Linked DNA regions of Rhodohalobacter sp. SW132. The protein of the gene in region 1 binds, or shares a complex with, the protein of each later gene. Links are inferred from orthologs where the notes say so. Each region holds a gene or a part of one and is shown on either strand. Other genes may lie near its edges.

Region 1 (5,223 bases):
CGGGATAACAGTTTGATGAAAGACAGACACAACCGGAAATATGCAAACCGGCGGAAGAAACTGGCCGCAGACATTCGGAAAAAAGGTATTTCCGATGAACGGGTAATCCAGGCGATTGAACAGATCCCGAGACATCTCTTTGTAGATTCCGCCCTTGAAAAACGCGCGTACGAAGATAGTGCACTGCCCATTTCCTGCGGGCAGACCATCTCGCAGCCGTACACCGTGGCGGCTCAGACAGAACACCTGCAACTTCAAAAGGGTGAAAAAATCCTGGAAATTGGCACCGGTTCTGGGTACCAGGCCGCCATACTTTGCCATATGGGAGCAGAAGTTTACAGTGTGGAACGTCATGAACCGCTATACCTCAGTGCCCGGAAAGTGCTGAAAGATCTCGGATTTCGTCCTCATCTGAAATGCGGGGACGGTACACTTGGCTGGTCGGCTTACGCGCCATATGACGGCATTGTGGTGACCGCCGGTGCGCCTGTCGTCCCGGAAGACCTGATTCAGCAGCTATCGGTCGGCGGGCGTTTGATTGTTCCGGTTGGAGATCAAAAAGTGCAAACCATGACGCGAATTACGCGGGTATCGGAGGATGAATACAAACAGGAGCAGCTAAAACAGTATAAGTTTGTACCGCTGATTGGCGAAAAAGGGTGGGATTGATTAATAGATAAGAGATAAGAGATTATAGGTGATAGATTTTAGATGAAAGATAAACCTCGTCCGTAAAGTTTAATATATAAGCCAGGTGAGGACCAGCAGAATCAGTATCCATACGCCAATTTTGAATGAGAGAGATTGTTTGGGAAATTCGTACCCGCAAATCGGACAAACATCATTCTCTTTTTCAATTTCTACAGCACATCCGGGACATTCTACTTTCTTCATGAATGGGTCAATTTCTATTAGATACAGTTTACTAAGGTTATTGCCATTGGAATGAGGCACTTCTTGTCATTTGCTCATCTTTGACATGATATTAGTATAGAGTATAATTACCCATTATATCGACCGCAAATATTTCTGCCACTGCCAGGCAAGCCGGGTTTTGCAGGTAATCGTTCCGGAGCAGAGCACCAAAACGAGGTTTGCTCGAAGATCGTGGGTCAGAGCCCGCGATGACACTGTTAAAACTATGAGTCTGAACAACGTCTCTAAACGTAATATTCAAAACGTAAAAAACCCCGGCACACCACATGCACCGGGGTTTTTCTTGGGAACGAAAAGAGAACACGTACACTATGTGAATGTGATTCTAAAACGACACGCCTACAACTACATAGAACTGTTCCGTATCGGGATTCAGAATCACTGCGCCACTGAGCGGAATAGAAAATGTATCGGTAATTGTAATCTCCTTGCTGGTTGAAAGGCCAACATTTACAAGTGCAAATTCTCCGTCACTGGAATGCCAGCCATCTCCTGCACCCAGGAAAAGGTCTGCTGCACCCAATGAAAGACCCGCCTCAAAATAGAGATCGCTTCCGGAAGATCCGGCTCCTTCCGCTTCGTTCAGGATGTAATTCCCCGATAGAGAAAAGTTTTCAATTTCAAACCCGGCGTTGAGTTCAAACGCGTGACTGTCTCCATCGAAATATTCCGAACCGGGATAGTAGTAGTCGGTTATTCCAAGGCTCAGTCCGAAGTCAAACTCATACGCAGCATAGAGATCCATCTCCTGGAAGCCCATATACCCGTCTGCTGCGGATCCGTCGATCCCCTGTGATCCCCATGCGCCGATCGCAAATCCTCCCGCGCTGAATTCAACATAAGGCTGAATAGCCGGACCGGAAAATGCCACACCCCGGAATACGTAGGTACTGTAGAGATCAACACCGGTATCTATCTCCTGTGCGGTGGCCGTTTCGGGTTGAAGAGTTAAGCTAAGCGATACACCAAAAATGGCAATCAGTGCAATTTTAATTAGTCTTAATGGTTTCTGAATGATTTTCATAATCGTAGTTTCTTGTATTGGTTATAACAATGAGTTGGGTAATTCGAAAGAATAGAAGGAGCACCGGAATCTGCCTTGGTGCTCCTTCAATTTGGATTGTTTTCCCGGAGCGTTACGCAGTATACTGCCCAAGCTCTGACGTTTTTACCGGAGAAAAATCGGGGTAAGCCTTGTTGCCGTGCTCTGAAATGTCCAGACCATCAGATTCCACTTCAGGTGACACCCGAACTCCCATAACCGCTTTGATTGCAGCAAATACCGCAAATGAGAATACGAAGGTAGCTGAAAGAATCGCCACGGTACCAAGCAGCTGAATGAGAAAGCTTGCAGGTGTGAAAATCCCGACCGCAAGTGTTCCCCAGATTCCGCAAACTCCGTGTACGGATATGGCTCCAACCGGATCATCTAGCTTAAGCTTATCAAACATCAGGATGGAGAAAACCACAATCACACCGGCAGTTGCGCCAACAACTACGGCCGCCATTGGGGAGATCACATCAGCCCCCGCTGTAATTCCCACCAGGCCTGCAAGAATACCGTTCAGCGCCATCGGGGCGTCAAGGCTTTTCATTACAAGCTGTGTGGTAATCATCGCTGCAAGCGCACCGGCACAGGCGGCAAGTGCTGTCGTAACGAATACATAGGATACTTCAACCGGGTCGGCGCTCAGTACCGATCCGCCATTAAATCCAAACCAGCCGATCCAGAGAAGGAAAACACCAACTGTTGCCAGCGGAATGTTGTGTGCTGGTATGGCAAACACTTTGCCATCTTTGAATTTCCCGGAACGTGCCCCGAGAAGAATCACACAGGCAAGACCGGCAATACCACCGACACCATGTACAAGAGTTGATCCCGCAAAGTCGTAAAAGCCAAGTTCGTCTAACCAGCCGCCGCCCCATACCCAGCTCCCGGTAATGGGGTAGGAAATCGCCAGCAGCAGAACTCCGAAAATCATAAATGACGAGAGCTTAATTCGTCCCGTAACACAACCGGAGACAATCGTGGCCGCGGTGGCAGCAAACATCGCCTGGAAAATAAAGTCGCTCCAGATCGTCATATCCTCACCATAAGCCGGCGTAAGCATGCCTACAGGGTCGGAAGCATCAAAGCCGATTCCAAATCCGCCAAATCCGAAAATGCCGTTGAAATCACCGGGATACATGATTTGAAAGCCAATAAAAGCGTAGATGAGTATGCCGGTACAGAGAATAAAAACATTCTTGTAGATGACATTCACAGAATTTTTAGACTGTGTTAAGCCACTTTCCACTGTTGCAAATCCGAGGTGCATTAACAGGACCAGAAAAGCTGCAATCAGAATCCAGAGGTTATCGATAATGAACTTCGTGTAATCAGCAGAAGCCTGAAACTCCTCCATGGTAGAGTAGCCCTCTTGCGGTGGTGCCATTTCAGCTGACTCAACAACTGCAACTGTCTCCACGGCCTCCGTCAAGGGTTCCGAATTGGCATCAAAAGCAACGTACCCCGCAGCCAGTGCCAATACCAGAATGAGAATGGATGATTTTAGGAATTTATTCATAAAACGTAATATTTGGTTAATGGTAGCGTTGGTTAAATTTGTATGTGAAAGCTCCATTTGTCAATATTTTTTTACACAAAGAATCAAATAATCCTAAAATTATTTATATATTTTGGAAAAGCGCTTTTAATTTTATTACAAAAATAAAAAACCGGGTCGAATTGGCTTTTTATTAAAAAAATTTGAGAAAAAAATGAGTCATTTTGAGAGTAAGAGAGAGCGACAACCTCCCAAACGCCTTAGATTTATCTGTTAATTTCATACCTAACCGATGATATTAAGCCCCTCATAATCCTGTGCATAAATGATTTACCCGGCACGACATTTCTACATCAGGTTTCGGCCAGCAAATTGCCGAAGATTCTATCGATATATGATTCTTTCCATCCTGAACTGTACATTTATTGAGTTCAACTTACTGCCCGTGACTTACATACATAACTCCACGATTTAGAAATGAGCGCATCTCTCAAAATTGGATATTTTGCCGGTATCAAAGTGCAGATTCACTGGACCTTCTGGCTTCTTTTTTTATTCGTCGGCGCAATGGTTTATGCAGCTGATGGGACCCTTTCAGATTTATGGTGGCACTTTGCATTTGTAATTGCTCTCTTTTTTTGTGTGATCCTTCACGAATTCGGCCACTCGCTTACCGCCCGAAAATTTGGTATCGAAACCCGAAGCATCACCCTTCTGCCAATAGGCGGTGTTGCCAGCCTCAAAAGCATTCCCGACAACCCGATTGAGGAGTTTTACATTGCTCTGGCAGGTCCGCTGGTGAATGTAGTTATTGCTGCCCTTCTCTACTTTTTTGTACCGGTTGGAGATTTTCTATCCACTGATCCCGACATGATTGAGGAGCAACTATCTACGATTGATGCCTCAAATTTCCTGTTCTATCTTCTTTTCATCAATGTTGCTCTGGTGGTTTTTAATATGCTGCCGGCTTTCCCGATGGATGGCGGCCGGGTTTTCCGGGCACTGCTCTCCATGCGCCTCGGCAGAGTTGAAGCCACACGTATTGCCGCTGCCACCGGAAAATTCCTGGCTCTGCTTTTTTTCCTCTTCGGACTCTTTTACAGCATCATCCTGGCAGTGATTGCGGTTTTCATCTATTTCGGCGCTCACTCTGAAAACATTACGGTTCAGCAACTTGGCCTTCTTGAAGGGCATAATGTACGTGATGCGATGATCACAGAATTCTCAATTCTCGATCCCGATGCCAGGCTTCAGTCAGCTATCGATAAAATTTTAGCCAGCACCGAACAGGATTTCATTGTAGCTGCGGATAACGATATAAAGGGGATTCTCTATATGGAAGATCTTGCCGGCGCATTGCGAAAGGACGATGGAGAAATGCGGGTCAGCGATGTTATGGATACTAATATTCGCTCTCTGCAACCCGATGAACCGCTTACGAATGGCTACAAAAAACTTCAGAGAGGCAGTAAAAACTTTTTTCCGATTATCGAAAACGGAAAGATTGTGGGCGTTTTGGACATGAACAACATTAACGAATTCCTGACTTTCCAGGCTGCCCGTGATTACTAATGAGCTTCATCACGAGAAAACTTACCCAGGTTTTTTTACTTCAAAACTGTTCTCCCTGTGCCCGGACCCTGGATAGATCGTTACTTTCAACTCTCCGTGGATCAATTTGGCATCGCTGAAATTTGGTATCACCAACATGGCACCAGCATCCAGTAACGGACCGGAAAGG
Region 2 (5,233 bases), on another replicon or contig:
CCTGCCCGATCTGCGGGATGGACCTGATTCCGGCATCGTCCGAAGAGCGTGAGGATGACTACAGCATGGTGATGACTGAAGCCTCCATGCAGCTCGCCAATATCCAGGCCACGCCGGTGATTCGTGAGCGCCCCAAACGTGAACTGCACCTGCCGGGACGTGTGGAGATTGATGAGCGGCGAATAAGCTATGTGACGGCCCACTTTGCTGGACGAATTCAGGATGTGGAGATCAATTTCACGGGTGCACCGATACGTGAGGGTGATGTGATGGCCACCATCTACTCACCGGAACTGGTTTCCGCTCAGCGTGAGCTGCTGGAAGCGGTGAAGGTGAAGGATCGAAATCCGGGCCTGTATGAATCGGCCGTGCGAAAATTCAGGCTGTGGGAGTTTACCGATGAGCAGATTCAGGAGATTGTTGACCGCGGTGAAGTGATGCGGAATATGGAGATTCTCTCTCCGGTAGATGGATTTGTTATGAAAAGAAATGTGGTGGATGAGCAGCATGTCACAGAGGGATCCGTCATCTACGAAGTGGCGAACCTCGATCAGCTCTGGGTAACATTTGATGCCTACGAGGAGGATATGGGTTGGCTGCAGGAAGGATCAGAGATCGAATTCAGAAGCCGATCGAACCCGGGAAGCAGTTATACCGCCAGCGTGGATTATATCGACCCGACTTTCAACCCGCAAAAACGGACTATCCGGGTGCGGGCAGATGTGGAAAATGCTGATCACACCCTGCGTCCGGAGATGATTGTTCGGGGTGTGATTCAATCCGAAATGCAGGAAGAAAAGCTGCTGGTTCCAGCTTCGGCTGTACTCTGGACCGGTCCGCGATCCCTTGTTTACGTGAAAGACACATCAGCCGACACCCCGAGATTTGAAGTGAAAGAGGTTGAGCTTGGCAGCCGAACCGGAGATTATTATATCATTGAAGAAGGCCTTGAATCCGGCCAGGAAGTTGTTTTCAATGGCGCATTCCGGATCGATAGTGAATTTCAGCTTGCCGACCGCTTCAGCATGATGAACCGTGAGCCCGGAACGGGAGCAGTACCCGGTGGTCATGATCATGGGCAGATGGGTGGTGATGATATGGATGACCATGATGAAATGGAGACGCAGCAGGAGACAGATGCCCACGATCATACAGGTGCGATAGATGGGGCTACTGATGATTTCCGGGAGGATTTCAAGGTACTTCTCACTCATTACCTGGATGGAAAAGAGGCATTATTCGAATCTGATATGGATGGAGTAAGTACGGCCTTTCAACAAGCCGCTGAAGAACTTGAATCGATCGGATTACACCGTATGCAGGGCGATGCTCATATGCGCTGGATGGAGCAGTATGAAGCGATTGAAGGGCATTTGAATCACATTTTAGAAGCCGAAGATATGGAGGTCCGGCGTGAAGGTTTTGCTTTGCTATCGCATGTACTCATTGAGGCTGTCAATAATTACGGTATTCCCGGTATGGTTTACCATCAGTACTGCCCGATGGAGGATGCGAACTGGCTGAGCCGTGATGAGCAGATTGAGAATCCATATGCACCCGATACAATGCCGAGCTGCGGAGAGGTGATTGAACGAATTGAATAATTATAACAAACAAAGAGACCTCCAGGATTTTTGAAACCTTGGAGGTCTGATCCGAAAAAATTAATTGAAAAATAAAACAGATAAACCCATGAAAAACTTAATCATAACATCTATATCAACCTTGGTTATAGCGGCACTATTTATGCAGCCCTCTATAGCACAAGATCATGCAGGGCATCATGACGAATCAGAAAAAGTGGAACAGTTTAATGATGTACCGGAAGAGTTTCAGGCAAGCTTTACCGAAGTATTTGAAGCTTATATTACCGGGAAGGATGCACTTCTGGAATCAGATTTAGAAGCTTCAATTACCAGCTTTGAGGAATTTATCAATAAGCTGGAAGCTATAGGAGAGCACGGGCTTTCCGGTGATGGACACATGGCCTGGATGGAATCCTATTCGAAACTGGAACGACATGTATCTACTCTTACAGCTGCCAATAATATGGATGAGGCCCGAATTGCCTTTCAACATCTTTCTGTAGAGATAACCGAAGCTGTTAAAACATTTGGAATCAATGGAGTGGTGTATCATCAATATTGCCCGATGGCTAATGACAATGATGGAGCAGTCTGGCTAAGTAGCCGGGAAGAGGTGCAAAATCCATATTCACCTGAAACAATGCCGGGCTGTGGACAGGTGATTGAAAGAATTGAGTCGTAGATGATAAAACCCTCCAAGGGTTTGGAACCCTTGGAGGGTTGGTAAAAACTACATAATTCAAAAAAAGGTGATCAACATGAAAGAAATCAAAGCGATGATTCGGCCTGAGATGTTTGAAAATGTTTATCAAGAACTGAGATCAGCAGGATACTGCTGTTTGACAGTGTATCATGGTGAGGGTATCGGGCGGCATGGAGATCCTGACAACCTTAATGCAACCCTGGAATTTCCCTTTCTTCATTCAAAAATTGTGAAAATTGAGATTGTTGCAGCTGATGAGCAGCAGGATGAGGTTGTTAATATCATCCGGCAGGCAGCCTGTACGAACAATAAAGGAGACGGGATCATCTACAGTTCAGAGATTGATGCAGCAATGAGTATAAGAACCGGTGAAACAGGAGAAGTAGTGCTGTAATCCTGCCAAAAATATTACACATTAACCATTTCTGGGAATAACGCTAAAGGCTTGTAAAAAAAGCTCTTTGCAATGAGCCCGGAGGTCTATTCACATATAATACGGAGACAAATTATGAAAGATCACAATCATCATTCACAGGATGAACACAGTCATGAGCATGATCATGACAATCACTCACACGAGGATCATGATCACGGTGATCACGATCATGATGGCCACTCCCATCACGAGCACCACAAGCAGATGGTGCAGGATTTTAAATTCCGTTTTTGGTGGGTATTAGCTCTTACGATTCCGATTTTGGCCCTCTCCCCAATGATTCAGGATTTCCTGGGTGTAGATTGGCGGTTTGCAGGTGACACCTGGATATTAACCGCCCTTTCAACCGTTGTCTTTTTCTTTGGTGGATGGCCGTTTTTAACAGGGCTGGTTGATGAACTGAAGAAAAAACAGCCGGGGATGATGACCCTGATCGGTTTGGCAATCTCAGTGGCTTACATCTATAGCGTGTTCGTTGTGTTTGGCCTTGATGGGCATCTGCTGTTTTGGGAATTGTCCACTCTTGTAGCCATTATGCTACTGGGGCACTGGATTGAGATGCGATCGGTGATGAGTGCTTCTGCTGCACTGGAAAAGCTGGCAGAACTGCTTCCCGGTAAAGCACATCGTGTTAAAGAGGACGGTTCTACCGAAGATGTTCCGGTTGAGGAGCTGAAAGTAGATGATCATATCCTGATTAAACCCGGAGAGAAAATTCCGGCCGACGGAATCGTGATCGAAGGTAAAACCAATGTCAATGAGGCGATGCTTACCGGAGAATCTCTGCCGGTAGAGAAAAATGTAGATGATGAAGTGATAGGTGGAGCAATCAACGAAGAGGGGTCCATCACCGTAAAAATTCACAAAACCGGCGATGAATCCTTTCTTTCGCAGGTGATTGATTTGGTTCGACAGGCGCAGGAGAGCAAATCGCGTACGCAGGACCTGGCCAACCGGGCGGCTTTTTGGCTAACAATCGTGGCTATAGGCGGTGGTCTTCTCACATTCTTTGCATGGACACTCTTTACAGGACAGGATCTCAGTTTTGCCATTAACCGAACCGTAACGGTGATGGTAATCGCCTGTCCACACGCACTTGGCCTGGCCATTCCCCTGGTTGTTGCCGTTTCAACAACATTGGCAGCTACGAACGGATTTTTGATTCGTAACCGTACGGCATTTGAAGAAGCGCGAAATCTGGGAGCCGTCATTTTTGATAAAACCGGAACCCTGACCGAAGGTACGTTCACGGTAACCGATATCCTGAATTTCAACGAAGAAATTAGTGATGAGGAGCTTCTGAATTATGCAGCGGCTGTTGAGGTCAACTCTGAACATCCGATTGCCAGAGGCATCCTTGAAAAAGCCGGTGAGACATGGAAAGTGGAGGACTTCAATTCCATAACCGGAAAAGGTGTGGAAGGGAATGTGAAAGGTAAATCGGTGAAGGTGGTCAGCCCGGGCTATGTTCGGGATGAAAACATGGAATATCCAAAGGACCAAGTAGAGGATATCTCATCGCAGGGTAAAACAGTTGTTTTTGTGGTTCTTGATGATGAACTGCATGGAGCTATTGCACTCGGTGACAAGATTCGACCGGAGTCAAGAGACGCGATTGACCAGCTTCACGAAATGGGAATTCAATGCGTGATGCTAACCGGAGATAATCGTCAGACTGCCGAATATGTGGCCAAAGAACTTGGCATCGACCAGGTGTTTGCCGAGGTGCTGCCGGATGAAAAAGCTGAAAAAGTGAAAGAGGTACAAGAGCAGGGAATGAAGGTGGCGATGACCGGTGACGGTGTAAATGATGCACCTGCACTTGCCACCGCGGATGTGGGAATTGCTATTGGCGCCGGATCAGATGTAGCCGTGGAGACCGGAGACATCGTGCTGGTTCGGGACAATCCGATGGATGTAGCTCATGTGATTCAGCTTTCCAAAGCAACGTATAGCAAAATGGTTCAAAACCTGTTCTGGGCCACTGGTTATAACGTGGTTGCCATACCACTGGCTGCGGGTGTGCTATTTGTCTGGGGCATTATTCTGAGCCCGGCGATGGGCGCTGTTTTGATGTCGCTCAGTACAGTAATCGTTGCGATTAATGCACGGTTTTTGAAGATGGAGGGAAGTGGTACTGAGTAGAAGGTATTGAGTATTGAGCACTCCCCTCTCGAGAGGGAAAATCGGAAAACTCAACTGTATTAAAAAAACTAAAAAATCAAAATGTACAAACCTAAAACAAGAGGTAACACAATGAAGAATTTTATCTTAACAACAATCGCACTGTTCACCATGATTCTATTTACGAATCCGGTGACAGCACAGGATCATCAACATCACGAGAAACATGAACAGATGATGCAAATGATGGAAGATTCAGAGATGCGAGCCATGATGATGGAACGTATCGCCGAAAATCCTGAAATGCACCGGGAAATGATGAAGCATATGAGAAAGGCCATGATGGAAAATATGCAGCAGATGGATCACTCTGAGATGATGGGC

The links. Proteins that work in one complex are often made in the same cells at the same time.
Region 2: the proteins of DYD21_RS20425 (region 1) and DYD21_RS03310 are in contact, whole or in part, in a solved structure (PDB 2NS1), measured with the Escherichia coli proteins. The link is inferred for Rhodohalobacter sp. SW132 from one-to-one orthologs.

What each region holds. Positions count from the first base shown.
Region 1 is NZ_QUOK01000018.1:2,155-7,377, forward strand. Bases 1,289-4,162 are described here. They hold DYD21_RS20425 (ammonium transporter), read right to left. Parts: upstream 3,504-4,162; coding sequence 2,073-3,503; downstream 1,289-2,072. Other genes in these bases: DYD21_RS20420 (TorF family putative porin), read right to left, coding at 1,289-1,960; DYD21_RS20430 (site-2 protease family protein), read left to right, coding at 3,960-4,162. In the rest of the region: DYD21_RS20415 (protein-L-isoaspartate(D-aspartate) O-methyltransferase), read left to right, coding at 16-669; DYD21_RS21265 (hypothetical protein), read right to left, coding at 739-894; more of DYD21_RS20420, read right to left, coding at 1,262-1,288; more of DYD21_RS20430, read left to right, coding at 4,163-5,054; DYD21_RS20435 (HAD family phosphatase), read right to left, coding at 5,076-5,223. UniProt on the Escherichia coli protein: Involved in the uptake of ammonium/ammonia (NH(4)(+)/NH(3)). Transport is electrogenic. Following sequestration of NH(4)(+) at the periplasmic face, NH(4)(+) is deprotonated and neutral NH(3) is transported into the cytoplasm.
Region 2 is NZ_QUOK01000001.1:774,940-780,172, forward strand. Bases 1,130-4,013 are described here. They hold DYD21_RS03310 (P-II family nitrogen regulator), read left to right. Parts: upstream 1,130-2,344; coding sequence 2,345-2,683; downstream 2,684-4,013. Other genes in these bases: DYD21_RS03300 (efflux RND transporter periplasmic adaptor subunit), read left to right, coding at 1,130-1,604; DYD21_RS03305 (DUF3347 domain-containing protein), read left to right, coding at 1,693-2,268; DYD21_RS03315 (heavy metal translocating P-type ATPase), read left to right, coding at 2,798-4,013. Also shown: more of DYD21_RS03300, read left to right, coding at 1-1,129; more of DYD21_RS03315, read left to right, coding at 4,014-4,870; DYD21_RS03320 (hypothetical protein), read left to right, coding at 4,982-5,233. UniProt on the Escherichia coli protein: Involved in the regulation of nitrogen metabolism. Regulates the activity of its targets by protein-protein interaction in response to the nitrogen status of the cell.